DNA from 3 places in the Clostridium sp. 19966 genome. Region 3 is predicted to be linked to each of the others. Evidence: riboswitches for the same ligand, from Rfam matches in the RefSeq annotation. Region 3 holds a riboswitch; each other region holds the start of a gene.
The links. A riboswitch is a leader RNA that binds a small molecule or an ion and turns the genes downstream of it on or off. The one in region 3 is predicted to bind thiamine pyrophosphate.
Positions count from the first base shown of each region.

Region 1: linked by a shared signal. The riboswitch ahead of thiW (energy coupling factor transporter S component ThiW) and the one ahead of thiD (bifunctional hydroxymethylpyrimidine kinase/phosphomethylpyrimidine kinase) in region 3 are both predicted to bind thiamine pyrophosphate.
Region 2: linked by a shared signal. The riboswitch ahead of thiT (energy-coupled thiamine transporter ThiT) and the one ahead of thiD (bifunctional hydroxymethylpyrimidine kinase/phosphomethylpyrimidine kinase) in region 3 are both predicted to bind thiamine pyrophosphate.

Region 1 covers NZ_JACTOJ010000023.1:32,247-37,371, reverse strand. Annotated here, with positions in the region: gene IAI10_RS19245 (polysaccharide deacetylase family protein) at 1-417, shown strand, start outside; gene IAI10_RS19240 (VOC family protein) at 946-1,359, opposite strand; gene thiM (hydroxyethylthiazole kinase) at 1,528-2,325, opposite strand; gene thiW (energy coupling factor transporter S component ThiW) at 2,309-2,872, opposite strand; TPP riboswitch at 3,181-3,287, opposite strand; gene IAI10_RS19225 ((deoxy)nucleoside triphosphate pyrophosphohydrolase) at 3,385-3,789, opposite strand; gene IAI10_RS19220 (radical SAM protein) at 4,564-5,125, shown strand, end outside.
Region 2 covers NZ_JACTOJ010000009.1:154,267-159,391, reverse strand. Annotated here, with positions in the region: gene nrdD (anaerobic ribonucleoside-triphosphate reductase) at 1-20, opposite strand, end outside; gene IAI10_RS11560 (DUF3048 domain-containing protein) at 248-1,264, shown strand; gene IAI10_RS11555 (PadR family transcriptional regulator) at 1,351-1,803, shown strand; gene IAI10_RS11550 (hypothetical protein) at 1,862-2,038, shown strand; TPP riboswitch at 2,067-2,171, shown strand; gene thiT (energy-coupled thiamine transporter ThiT) at 2,253-2,882, shown strand; gene IAI10_RS11540 (ferredoxin) at 3,003-3,191, opposite strand; gene IAI10_RS11535 (Mrp/NBP35 family ATP-binding protein) at 3,267-4,100, opposite strand; gene IAI10_RS11530 (hypothetical protein) at 4,121-4,954, opposite strand.
Region 3 covers NZ_JACTOJ010000006.1:223,774-228,898, forward strand. Annotated here, with positions in the region: gene IAI10_RS08640 (PrkA family serine protein kinase) at 1-808, opposite strand, end outside; gene cytX (putative hydroxymethylpyrimidine transporter CytX) at 893-2,101, opposite strand; gene thiD (bifunctional hydroxymethylpyrimidine kinase/phosphomethylpyrimidine kinase) at 2,094-2,903, opposite strand; TPP riboswitch at 3,026-3,135, opposite strand; gene IAI10_RS08655 (aromatic acid exporter family protein) at 3,176-4,156, opposite strand; gene IAI10_RS08660 (carbohydrate ABC transporter permease) at 4,227-5,105, opposite strand; gene IAI10_RS08665 (sugar ABC transporter permease) at 5,121-5,125, opposite strand, start outside.

The sequences.
Region 1 (5,125 bases), on a different contig from region 3:
AACCAAAATGCATTTATAAAAGAAATGCTGCAATCTCAAGAAAAAATAAAATCAACTATTGGAATTTGCCCTAACATTATTAGGTTTCCTGGAGGCAGTAAAAAACATCTTACAGAAGCTTATCTTACTAAACTTCACAGTTATAACTTCAAAGTATATGACTGGAATATGGAGACTGTAGATGGCATTAAACCAAAAACTTCTCCAGACAGACTATACAGGCAAGCAACAGAAAATAGCGAAGAACTGTCTAATGTACTGTTACTTTTACACTGCGATTACATGCATAAGAATACCTGCAAGGCATTACCGAAAATAATTAAATATTACAAAGATAAAGGATATGAATTTAAAGCTATTATCAACGATACACCTGAATTTTGTTTTCCTATAGTCGGAAAACATTTTCCGCAATAATTCTTTTTTAATGACTGCTTGAAAACAAGCTTTGATAGTTATTATTTTTGTCTTGGTCTTAATTTTGCTGAGTGAAAAAGCTGCTTACTAAGAGAGCAGAATTAACAAAAATGATGTGAAATAATAATAAATAGCAGAATCTATATGTCGTTTTTGTGAAAGCAGCAATATATATGAAGTGATTGAAGACTATATGAAAAAATAGCTACGATAGCACATGAATGCTATCAATTTACTAGTATCATCACATGTACATTGGACAAAATAGTAAGGTAATAACAAAAATAAATTTTAATTTTAGGAGGGATATATTTTATGAGCAGAAAAGATGACTCTTCTACTAATCAAGGGAAAAAGCGAAAAAAAGAAAATAGTTCAGGAACTAAAGCTGTTAAGAAAAAATAAATAGGATGATATTCTGAGCATCAGAGGAAAGTCCTTGCATTTTGCAAGGACCTTATTTTTGCTAAGCTTAATCAGCCTAGGAGTAACTATGTAAAAAGTTTTTAGCCAAAATGAAACTTAAGACTATTCTTCTGTGCTAAGCTGCCATCCTATGCCAAACTTATCTATGATATAACCGTAGCATTTACTCCAAAAGGTTTTTTGAAGTTCCATAATTACCTTACCATTCGTCTTTAATTCATTGAAAATTCTCTTGATTTCTTCCTCGTCTTTACTAGTAAATATGAGATTAATGTTGTTTCCAAAAGTTACGGACATATCTTGTGCTGTATCGGAGAACATGATAGTACTTCCATCAATTTTAAGTTCACCGTGGAGCACTAATTTTTTTGTTTCTTCCGTCATTGGAAAAGCTTTATTCGCAGGCATATCACCATATAACATGATTTTAGGCTTTTCAGTTTTAAAAACTTGAGAATAAAATTCTAATGCTTCGCCGCAATTTCCATTAAAGTTTAAATAGGTTTGTATAGACATGTTCTTCACTCCTTTTTTATTCTTACGTATTCTTTTATTATCTTATTATAATAAATAATAAGATATATTACAATTTATTTAAACCTAAAAAATAAGAAGTTATTCAAGGGATGCTCTGTTTCTATTTAATGGACAACTAACGAAGAAGCATAGTGCATATTAATATACTTATATGATAGTGCATTTAATTTTTTCCACTAGAGTATCATCAGAAATACTAAATATATTATCTATAAGCTCAGTCCTAAAGCTTGCTGTACCTTTGGCATTTTCAGAAAGTTCACCGCATATTCCCATTAGAGCTGTCGCTAGAACAGCTCCATTAAGTAGGTCTCCAGAGGAAATATAACTTGCTGTAAGTGCTGTGAGCATGCAGCCTGTGCCGGTTATCATAGACAGCATCTCACAGCCATTTCTTATTATATAAGTGTAAGTGCCATTGGTTATTACATCTAAAATTCCTGTGACTGCAACAATGGAGCCTGTTTTTAACGACAATGCTTTTAACATACTTATAGTTTCAGATATATTTTCCTCTGTTACAATATCGGATTGTCCAACATCAATTCCTTTTGCAGTATTTTTGATATTACAAAGTGCCTTTATTTCAGACATATTGCCCTTAATTATATTGGGATGGCACTTTTCAATGTATTGTTTTGCGTAATCCAGACGAAGCTTGCTGCAGCCTGCCCCTACAAGATCAATTATGTGGGGAATACTATTTTTATTGGCGGTCTCTCCTGAAATAAGCATGGACTTCATTCTAACATCTGTTATATTTCCAAGATTAACTGCTAATGCCTTTGAAGCAGCAGTGATTTCGGCTACCTCTAAAGGATGCTCCGCCATAATAGGTTTTCCGCCAACAGCAAGTACCACATTTGCACAATCATTTATTGAAATTGGATTTGTGATGCAGTGAATCAGTGGCTTTTCAAGCTTAACACTATGCTTGATTTGCAGTAAGCTCTTTATCATCATTTCTTGCTCTATCACATACCTTTGCCCCCAGTATTTTTTGAGTTTTTGAAAGTATTCCTATTTTACTTAATGCTCTTAGGAATAGGAAAGCAATTGTTCCTCCGATAATGGTTGCTGTAAAAAATAAGGGCATGTAAAATAACCAGGTAAGACCGGATCTGCCCCAGATAAATCTCATCACAGGATAGGAGGCTAAAGCTCCAACAATTCCAGTTCCTATAACTTCACCTAAAACTGCAAAAATTATCTTTCCATTAGATTTTCTATATAAAATTCCAGATAAGGCAGCGCCAAATACTGCACCAGTTAAAGCTAAAGGTGGGATTCCCATTAGTGACATTCTTATAATTCCTATCATTACAGCACATAAAAGTGCGTACCAAGGTCCAAGAATTACAGCGCATACAATGTTAATAACGCTAGACATAGGGCACATTCCTTCCACACGCAATATTGGTGAAATTACAACGCCCATAGCAACCAGCATTGCCAGCATGATTTTGTTTAATAATTTTGAGTTTCTTTCCATAATAAAAAACCTCCATAATAATGTTTATTTTCCTGCCACGTCATACAGAAAATAAACATATCATGAAGGTATAGCTGCAGTGCACCTAAATAGCAATTTTCTATATGACATAGGCCATATAATTCGGTCGAAGCTCAAAAGCTTCCTCTCACCTTGAAACACAAGTTCCCTCGCTATTTAGTTATATTTTTGCTATATAAGTTCAAGACGCTCCTCTATCACTTACCAAAGAAAAAATCTTTGAAGCATAAAAAATGGAATATACCTAAATAAGGCATATTCCATCTATACTCATAAAATATATAAACAAAAGCACAAATCAAATATTTCCTTACGTCGGCATTATCCGAATCAAGTTGTGGGTCGAAGTTTAAACTTCCTCTCAGCCTGCATACAAGCTCCCCTTTTCGAAAAGAATTATAACACATACGGTTAAGAATTTCAATATATAAGACAATTACTTAGTAAACACAGTCATATCCGCCTGTATTTAAGGAAGCTAAAGGCTTCCCTTAAAACATAGTATTCTCTTTAGCTAGCTGCTCCATAGCTGGAATATCTGCAGGGGCCCATTTTAGGGATGCTAAATTTTCTCTCTTGAGCCATATTAGCTTTGAATGCTCCTTAGCAGTAGGAAAACCTTCTGACAATTTACATTTCACGGTTATTAAATTTACTACAAAGGCTTCATATTCATGAGTATTATCATTAAACTCTTCTATAAATTCAACTCTACAATCAAGTTCTTCTCTTATTTCTCTTTCTATAGCTGCTTTCAAATCCTCGCCTTTTTCAATCTTTCCGCCGGGGAACTCCCACAGGTTTGGCATATTCATCTTTGGAGAGCGAAGAGCACACAATATTTCTTTATTCTCATTTTCAATAATTGCTCCTACAACTTTTAATAACTTTTTCATAACAAAATCACCCTTAATCAGTTTATCATAAAATTCATATATTTTTTGATTTTTACATATGGAAACTGCAAAAAAAGCTAAAAAATATATAAAACTGTTAAAAAATTTGCTTACATTCACAATGAATATTGATATATTATGTAAAATAACTTATAATATACCATATGAAAGGAATGGTATAAATGGAAAATAAATCTAAAAAGATTAAATTAAATCCAGCCTTCGTAAATAACACTAGCAAGGATAAAAAGACAAAAATAGTATGTGCTACTGGTTCCTGTCTAGTAAATAATGACTAATCTAAATTCCTGAACTAAAGGTGCTTTTGTTCATGGAATTCAGTACATGAACAAAACACTTTTACTAGTGATATGTCCATAACCTGCATTTCAAAGCTATTAAATCATAATGAAATTACTATTAAGCATTTGGTACTATTCCTTTATTTTTAATCATTACATATAAAAGCTGTTAAAAATTTGCCAGCATAATTTATAAGTAAATTATGTAAAGCAATTTATAATTACTATGTTGAAAGGAGTGGTGTAAAGTGGAAAACAAAAAGAACAAAGTTAAATTAAATCCAGCCTTCGTAAATAATACCAGCAAAGACAAAAAGACTAAAGTAGTATGCGCAACAGGTGCTTGCTTACCAGTTGAACTATAAGCAAAATTCCTAAAATAAAAGTGTTTTGGCTCTGCTTTAAGTCAGTGTAAAAAACAACTCTGACTTAAAACAGAGGCCAATTACTGAATTTTAAGGGGAGGGATATATTGTATTATTTTAATTATGATTTCATTTTAGTGGCAAATACCGTTGAAGATACGTATTTTGCTTTTAATAGGAAGACTAAAGACAAGTACTTTTTTAATGAAGATATGTTTATATTATTATCCATGCTCCATGATGAATGTATGGAAGACAGTTCCATCGATGAATTATATGAAGCTTCTTTGATTGAGGATTTGAAGGGTAAAAAATTTATTATATCGTATCCCACACCTTGCAAGTGCTCAAATATAAGGATTATGAATAAGGAATTTCCATTGAAAAGAGTATTTTTAGAGATAAGCAAGAAATGCAATCTATACTGCCAGCATTGTTATGCCAATGCTTCGGGAAAAGAAGAAGACAGCTTAAGCTATGAGAAGATTTGCAGCTTGATTGATGAAGCTGCAGAGCTGGGAGCCTATACTTTTCAAATCACGGGAGGGGAACCCTTTCTTAGAGAAGATATCAACGATATTATAAGGTATTTGTGGAAGAAAGGTTTTTTGATTACTGTGTATTCTAATCTTACTGTGCTGTCTGAGGAAAATTTGAAAACAATAGTTG
Region 2 (5,125 bases), on a different contig from region 3:
CTTTTCACAACATGTAGCATTAATAAAACCTCCATACACCATATATTGTATATCATATTATACTTCCTAAAAGTTTTTTTATCAATTTAAAATTTAGTTTTAACGATTTAATAACACAATCTATATCCCAATACCTTCTATTTTTATCGATTTCTATAGGAATTCAAATGTTGACATAGAAATTAATACATATTTTTTTAGTTTTAGAATAGACTATATTTTAAAAGGAAATCTTTAGGGGGCACCTATGATAAAGAAGTTTAGATTCACTTTTATAGCTTTTACACTTTTGCTATTTGCTTGCTTAATAGCTTATACAGGCATTTTTCAATTGAATAATGATAGCATTAAAAATAAAACAAAAGAAAAAGCTGTCAGTAAGGACTTATCTTATATATCACCTTACACAGGTAAAAATATTTCCAAGGAGGCTTACAATAATATTCCTTTCATGGCCATAATAGAAAACTCAAAGCCTGCTAGGCCTCAATCTGGATTATCAGATGCAGATATAGTATATGAAACATTAGCAGAAGGAGGCATAACAAGGTTTTTTGCTCTTTTCCACTCCAGCTCTCCAGGCATAATAGGTCCTATACGAAGCGTAAGGCCTTACTTTATAACTCTTTCTCTTCAATATTCTCTTCCTTTCGCTCACTGCGGAGGAAGCCCGGAGGCATTGGATAGAATTGAAAAGGAAAATCTTATGAGCCTAAACGAACTTCATAATGGAAATTACTATTGGAGAGATTCATCCAGGAAGGCACCTCACAATTTATATACTTCTTCTGAAAAAATCAGGTCGCTGATTGCTGATAAAAAGCAAATTTCACCTCCATCAATTTTCACAAACTTCAATAGTAAGCTGGATTCAAACTCTGAATTAGAGGCCGATGACATCTCAATAAGATTTAATAAAAGCTACACCACTACTTATCACTATGAAAACGGACTATATTATAAGTACATGGATGGAGAGGAAGCTATAGATAAGCTAAATAATTCTCCTATAACTGCTAAAACAATAGTAATACAATTTTCTGATATGCAGGTAAGAGATGACTTAAGATTAAACATGGGTTTAATCGGTGCTGGTACTGCCTATATCATAAATGGAGAAAAATATGAGAGCGTAACTTGGGAAAAGAAAGACGAAAAATCTCAAGTAGTCTTTAAAAATAATGAAAATAAAATCATATCTCTTCCCAAAGGCAATATTTGGTGGCACATAATTAACAAAGATTCCTCCGTGGAAATTGGATGATTTTTTGTTGAGCCTTATTGAAAAGATATGATATAATTATTCTGGTATTCTTTACATGATTATATAATTTTTAAGGGTGTTATAATATGAGTGATCTATTTTTAGATAAGGATTCAATAAAAGAAGAAGAAAAAAGATTATACAAAGAATATAAAGAGAAATTAGCTGAGCTGAGAAAGGTTCAAAAAGAAAAAGATTCTGTAGGTCAGGTTTTCACTAAAGGTTTGCTCCCTCTTTATGTTCTATATATACTAAGCTTAGGACCTACAAATGGAAATGATATATCTCATAAGATTGGGGAGCACACTCATGGCTTATGGGTGCCTAGCACTGGAGGTATATATCCGCTGCTTAAAAAATTCGAAAAAGAGGATTTTGTAAAAGGAGCCTGGGATGACCCTCATAAGAAGATACAGAGAATTTATTCTTTAACTGAAACTGGTCTTCTAGAATACGAACATAGAAAATCTTTACTTCAACCTAAAATAGAAGAAGCTTTAGAAGTTTTTAAAATTGTATTTAATGACCTTTACGGTTAATCACCTCATGTATATTAATTAAAACTTTGATTAATAATACCTATGAGGTGATTTTATTATGAAAGGTAAAATTATAGATAAAAGCTTAACAGATGTTTTCATAGCCTTTGAAAATGGAAATACTATGGATATTTCATTAAATTCCCTGCCTGAAAGCGTAAAAGTTGGAGATACTGTAGATATACCTTTTGACAATAACATACTTCTGAACGATAAGTTAATTGACTTTTTTTAATAGCAGTTATATAATATTGGTAAAATAAATATATGGCTAGGGGTGCCGCAGTGCTGAGAGATAAAGAATTTATTTATCAACCCTTATACCTGATCTGGCTAATACCAGCGTAGGGAAGCAGTGATTGAATGTATTTTAGCTATTGTCCTATGCCAGGATGATAGTTTTTTTATTTCAATGCTACAGTACCCTCAATATTAAAGGAGGTTTTTTTATGCCAAAAATAAACTTTGCAGAAAATTTCAAGACAATTTTCCAAAGTCCAGCTTTTATCGTTACCCTAATAGCTATAATTATAGTTGTAGTAGCTATTTATAAATTTAGAAAGGTAAAGCTTACTACTAGAATGATTACTCACATAGGTATAGCTTTAGCTCTTTCTGTAGTTTTAAGCTTTATAAAATTTGTACACTTACCCTTTGGAGGAAGTACAACCTTAGGAAGCATGGTTCCTATAATACTTCTTGCTTTGGTTTATGGACCAGAGGTGGGTTTTCTTTCTGGATTTGTATATGGACTTTTAAATCTTATTATAGATCCATATATTGTGCATCCTGCTCAGCTGCTTTTGGATTATCCTTTTGCATACATGAGTTTAGGACTAGCTGGTTATTTTAGAAATCAGAAATTTATAGCACCTATAGCTGCCATAAGCGGAAGATTCATATTCCACTTTTTATCAGGAGTTATCTTCTTCGCTAGCGATGCCGGAACACAAAATGTGTATCTGTACTCTTTAACATATAACGGCAGCTATTTATTGCCTGAGCTGATAATAACCCTAGTTGTTATTGCGGTTCTTCCTATAGAAAGGTTGTCAAAGAGCTTAGCTGCTGCTCACTAGCCTTATCTAAGGATTATTATACTTTGTAACTAAAAAGGATTGTATTAAAATATTTTAATGCAATCCTTTTTGAATATATGTTTTTAAAATTTGCTCAATAATAAGTATATTGTACGCCTGCTAAGATACGCTTATAGCATTTACAGGACAACTGCTTTCAGCCTCCTTTGCTGAATCTTCATCATCGCTTGGAACCGTATCTACTACAGATTCTGCCTTCCCATCGTCACCCATGTCAAAAACAGACGGGCAAACAGATGGACACAATCCACACCCAATACAAGTATCCTTATCAACTTCAGCCTTCATAATTTACACCTCCACTACTTCTGTAATACTAAAATAAGCATAGAAATTGTTTTGCTCAATCTCTATGCTTATATTTTATACTAATTTTTTAATTATATTCACATATTTAGTTGTGCTGAAGATGTATCTTTCAACTTCACCGCTGCCTAAAGCTTCAGAAAGATCCAGGTCTATAGGAAGTTCAGCAATAAGTTCAAGTCCCAAATATTTAGCATGTTCCTCTGCTGAAGTTTTGCTAAACACCTGTATTTTCTCTCCACATTTGCATTGAACATATGACATATTCTCTACTACACCTTGTATTGGCACATTAAGTTTCTCCGCCATTATTACAACTTTCTTAACTATCATAGATACCATATCCTGAGGTGTGGACACTATAACTAAAGATTGTATAGGGAAGCTTTGCATTACAGTAAGGGCTGTATCACCAGTTCCTGGAGGCATATCTATTAAAAGATAATCTAAATCTCCCCAATCAGTATCTGAAAGAAGCTGATTTAATACATTATTTATTACAGGTCCTCTCCAAATTACTGGCTGCTCTTCTTCTTCCGTTAAAAGGTTCATGGATATGACCTTTATTCCGCTAAAAGTGGTTACAGGCTTAAATATTATATCTTCTCCCTGTCCCCTGCCTATTTCAGCTCTCTGTTTATTTATACCAAATATTCTAGGCATAGATGGTCCTGTTATATCCGCATCCAATACGCCAACTTTATACCCAGCCTTCGTTAATTCTATAGCGGTAAGACCAGTTACAGTAGACTTACCCACTCCACCTTTGCCGCTTATTATCCCTATTATATTTTTTATAGTCCCATGCTTTATTGGTAAAACTGAGCACTGTGAGCTATTGCTCTTGGTTGAGCAACTAGACTTACTAGGACATGTATCGCATTTACTCATTTTTTCTCCTCCTGTAAATATTAGAATCCATCTGGCATAGAATCTGTTATTTTAACATCCCAGCTGCCATTTTGATACTTATTCACCACGTAGTATTTTTTTTCGCTATTATCCTTTTTATAAGTAACATCTATTATAGATTTATATATGTTAGTTTTATATCCCTGAGTACCCATTGTAATAAGAACATCAAAATTATCCTTATTCTTATTTACAAGCTGGGCCGATGAAATTGTTTTAGATATATCTGACTTAAACTCTTCAATTTCCATTGAAAGCATGTACTTTACCACATCTGTATCATCAAAGATATTTACGCCTATACTTCCACCATTTTTAGTAAGCTCAGACTTGTGCTGCTTCATAAACTGAATTATGGTTCCGTAATAGGTAGTTTTAAAGTCATTTGGAATTCTTATATCCCAAAGATGCTTTATTATGTCATTGTCCAATCTGCTGGATACTATATAAGTTTTTTGATTGTCATAAAGATTGCCGTAGTTTTTTTTATCTACTCCTACCACGTAGTTAAACTTATTTATGGTTTTTCCCTCATATATTTCAAGGGTATAATCAGGATCTAACTGAGATTTTTGTTCTGCCTTTTTTGCTGAAGATAATATATCATACAAATCCATTATGGTACTCTTATCAGTTACTGTGAACTTATATCCCACGTCCCTGGTGTTAGCTATTACTACTTTATCCGCTTTATTATTTTTAATATATTCAAAATCAGTGTTTTTAAATCCCAATTTTACTTCAGCTTCATTTATTTTACTGCATCCCGCCGTTGATGCACTTATTATCATAGCAGCCAAAAGCAAACTTATCTTCTTACCTTTTTTAATCATAATTAAAAGCTATTCAGCTTCCTCCCTTTTAACATCAGATTATATTTAATTATATATTTAACCTAGTGCTTAATAATACGTAATATATTTACTTATGTATTATTAATAACAGCAAAATTCCAAGCCTTATAATCACCATACAGCATATTTGCTAATTGCGATAGTAAAAGC
Region 3 (5,125 bases):
ACTCCACATCATTTTTAAATACTTCTATGAATTCAACCATTCCTCTGTTGCCTACATTAAAAGCTCCATTTAATGAAAATATACGAGGATCGTCCTCTGAATACATATCCATTTTAGAAATATCTACAGAACCTGTAAGCACTGAGGTATCCTGATTATTGGGATCTACAGGCGGCACCACGCCAATTCCTTTTCTTGATCTAATGGAAAAAGAAGTAGTGGTAACTGGAAAATTCTCATATTCACCATTAAATTCATGCAGCAATCTGTATTTGCAGGCTGGGCAAAGGTCTCCTTCAATCTCTACTCCAAGCAATTGCTCAAAATCTTTTCTGAGATGTTTTGGAATGAGATGAAGCGGTTCTTCATGCATAGGACATCCTTTTAAGGTATATACAGGTTCGCTTAGTTCCAAAGCTTTTTTAAGAGCCTCCACTAAGGAAGATTTGCCTGCTCCTACTGGTCCTACTAGATATAAAACCTGCCTCGACTCCTCACCTCTCATAGATGCCGAATACAGGTAATTCATTATTTTCATAAGTATCTTATCTATTCCAAAAAAGTCTTCCTTAAAAAAATTATATTTCTTTATTATGTCGTTTCCGTATATCTTTTTAATCCTCGGATTTTCCTCAGGTTTTATTATCTCAAAGCCACTTTCCATGATGATATCATACATTCTTTTATGAGCAAGCTTAACTAAGTCTAGATTATCTTTTACTATATCTAGGTATTCCAGAAAGCTTCCTTCAAATTTGCCATGATTTCTGTTGCTTCTGTCACTTTGTATAATATCTTTAAAACTCATAGCATACCTCCTTCAATGAACAAACAGTTTATCATTATAAAGATATGCAGAGTTTTTTTGATAAATGATATATTTAAAATATTTTTATATTTGTTTTTCAAACTTTCTTTTTAATATTACCCTAAATAAAGAGTACACTGCAGCAGTAACAAGCATAACTGGAACTGTTACTCCAAGGAATATGTCCATATCTTTTATTTCATAATACAAAATCACTCCGAGTACCCAGAAAACTATTGCCAGCAAATCTATTTTAAATATTTTATTATCCTCTGAAGAATATTTTTTAAATATAAAATAATCTGCAAAAACTATTGAAAAAAGCGGAGCAAATACAGACCCTATAAAATATAAAAAGTTTTCATACTGCTCCATAGGGAAAAATAAAGCCATTAATGTAGCTGCCACCGTAATGAATAACGCAGCTAATTTTTCATCTATTTTATCACTCACATTGATAATACTTACCCCTGCTGAATAAGCATCCATAAAAGTAGTTGTAATAGTTGACAAAAGTATTATCAAAAGCGCAACTATTCCAAAATGCATAGTAGTAAATATCTTAGTAGGATCGCTGTCCCCAGTAACCAAACTTGAAGCTACTCCTGCAATATACATCCAGGAACTTCCTATAAAATATCCTAAAAAGCATCCTAAAGTTGAAAATTTTCTACTGGTACCAAATCTAGTATAATCGCCAGCTAATGGAAGCCAAGATAAAGGCATCAATACGTTGAGTTCTATTATACTTCCTAAACTCATGCCCTTTCCTCCAGCATTAATTATATCGCTTTTTCCAGTAAAAATTTGAATGGTCATAACCAAGGTCATAAAAAGCAAAAGAATTACTGCTCCTGTATTTATATATTTCATTCCATTCATGCCCATAAAGATCCACAAAAATACCAAAGCTCCAATAACAAATACCCAAACCAGATTAGTTTGGATACCAAAATATCCATTGCTCACATCCCCAAAGGCTCTTGCCCCAACTATTATCATAATTGTGGTCCATCCTATAAGCTGAATCACATTTAGAGATGCAAATAATTTTGTTCCAAGCTTTCCAAAGGATCTAGAAGTAGATTCCATAGCGGCAAGCTTTGAACTAGCTCCTATATATGCTCCAGCGGCTAATATAGCCGCACCTATTGCATGACCAATCAATATGCCCATAACAGCTTTTTTGAATCCAGCATCTGTTAAAAGTCCTCCAGTCATCATTTCAGATAAGGATATGGCCGCTCCAAACCAAAGAGCTGTCATATTAAAAAATCCTATTTTTTTATTCATTTAACATGCCCGCCTTTCTGTATAAGTCATAAAAATGATTAGTTGGACCTACTCCCTTTCCTAATTCAATGCTATGCTCTATAGCCATAGTTATATATTTTTTTCCTTCAGTAACCGCTGTTTTAATATTCATTCCCTTAGCTAGGTTTGCGGCTATAGCTGAAGAAAGAGTGCATCCAGTTCCATGGGTATTTTTAGTATTTATTCTCTCTTGCTTAAAGCTTATAAAATCTATTCCATCGAAAAATATATCTGTAGCCGCATCTTCAAGATGCCCACCTTTAACCAATATATTTTTAGGTCCTAATTTTTTTAATTCCTCGGCAGCTTTCTTCATTTTCTGTATGTTTTCTATTTTTAAATTTAAAATTTCTTCTGCCTCTGGCAAATTAGGAGTTATAAGCTTTGCTAAAGGAAATAGTTCTTTTATCAATGTTTCCTTTGCGTCTTCCGAAAGAAGTTTAAATCCACTTTTTGATACCATCACAGGATCCAAAACCACTGGAGGCAAATTCTCTATTTTTCTCAGAGAATTGCTTATTGCTTTAATTGATTCTATCTTAGATACCATTCCTATTTTTATAGCATCAACTTTTATATCATCAAAAATCACTTCAATTTGCTTCTCTATCATATCCGCAGTTATATCTTGAATCGCAAACACGCCTTGAGTATTTTGAGCTGTTATAGCTGTAATAACGCTCATGCCAAAAACCCCATTTGCTGAAAAAGACTTTAAATCAGCCTGTATTCCTGCTCCTCCGCAGCTATCTGAACCTGCTATAGTAAGTGCTGTAAATATTCTACTGTTTTTGTGCATAAAAAATCCCCCTCATCAAATCTGTGAAGGGGAGCTTTGTTTATTCTCAGCTCTATTTTTAACAAAAGGTTATATTAATGAAAAATGCAGCCAGAAGCTGCATTTTTTAAACACCATTGCTTCCCTACGCTGGTCTTAACCAGTTCAGGTGTAAGAGTCAAGGGATACCGTCCCCTATCTCAGCTGACATACATCAGCCCCCCTAGCACAGATTATTAATTTTTATTTATTTCACGTAAATTCTATCATATATGCTATGCTTTGTCACTGTCTTTTTCTAGCATATCCTCTGCAAAATTAATTTTTATCTCTAAAAAATACTCTAAGTCATTTAAGAACTGATAAAGCATGGCTCTATTTTCAAATTCTTCTCTAGTCTTTGGAAGTCCTTGCAGCTTAAATTCCTTCAGCAGCTTATTTAATTCCTCTATCAAGGCATATCCTCTATTATATTCCTGAAGCTCAGCTGCTATTTTTTCTGTTACATTAGCTACCAGCTCAGTTTGATCAAAGGTCATATAAAATTTAGTAAAATGTTTTCTCATATATTTTAATATATCAAACTGAAGCTTCCTCATTTCCATATACTTAAGATAATATTTTGCATCATTTAATATATAATTATTAACATTTCTATAAGCTAGTTCACTGCCCTCTCTAAGCTTATCTTCTAGATTTCGAAACATTTTTTCTTCTTCTATATTAACAGCCTTGTTTCTTAGAGTATAGGCCATATTAAGCAGTATTTTTTTTATTAATTCCTCTATTTCCTTTTGTATATTCTTTATTTTTTTCTCTGTGTTTGGCATATAAAAATTTAATAATATTGCACTCCCAGCTCCTATAGCCATAAGCAGCATTTCATTTTTCATCCAGAAGAGAGCTATGGATTTTTCTACTAACAAATGAGTAACCAAAACCGAACTCACCACAATACCATCTGTAAGCTTAAGATATACAGCGGCTGGAATAAAAATAATAAGGTATACTCCGAAGGTAACAGCGTTATATCCCAAAATTACAAATAAAATAGAACTTATAAATAACGCCAGCACTGTGGAACAAATTCTTTGAAAAGCTATAGTTATAGATGCTTTTTTAGTATTTTGAAGACTCAGTATAGTTATAACTCCAGCCGCTGCTGCATATTTTAAGCCAAAAAATTCGGCTATTATAATTGATATACTTGCTCCAACTGCAGTTTTTACAGTCCTAAGTCCAATTATTTTTTTCATAAGTATCAAATCCTTAAGTGAATATTTTTATTTTATTATATCATGCAATTTCACTGATGCGGCAGCTTTTTTAATCTTTTACTGCACCTTGAGTCATACCTTTAATTATATATTCTTGTAAGAATATATATAATATTATAGTAGGTACTACCGCTATTACCATGGCAGCCATCATCTGAGAATAATCACTGGAATATCCACCTACGAAATTAACAAGTCCTATAGGGAGAGTTTTTAATTTTTCGTTAGATATGAGCACTAATGCAAAAGAAAATTCATTCCAATTAGTAAGGAAATTTAATACAGTAACCGTTGCAATTGCTGGCCTAGTCATAGGAAGAATAATCTGAAGAAAAAGCCTTGGTATTCCGCAGCCATCAATTACTGCTGCTTCTTCAATATCATCAGGAAAAGCCTTCATAAAAGACACTAAAATAAATACAGTTATGGGAAATCCAAAAGCTATATAAGGCATTATTAACGCCCATCTAGTATTCAGCAAACCCAATGATCTCATTTGAATAAATAAAGGCACCAATAAAGCATGCACCGGTATTATCATACCAAAAATAAAAAGTGCATATATAAATCCGCTTGATTTAAATTTAAACTTTGCTAGGACATAGGCCGCCATTGCACCTATAAATATGGTGATTATGATAGAAATTACAGCTACGATTACACTATTTATAAAATACTCTCCAATATTTGCAGTTTTCCATGCATGTACATAGTTTTCAAAATGTAATTCAGTAGGTAGTGCAAAAGTACTTCTTGAAATTTCCCGATTTGTCCTAAATGAAGTAAAAAGCATCCATATTAAAGGATAGATATTAAGTACTCCAAATATTATTAAAACAGCATACATAAGTAATTTTACAATTTTATTTTTTATTCTACTTCTTTCATTTTCTTTATCTATATTTTTATGAGTTATATTATTTTGCATAATTCCCACCCTCCTTTAAA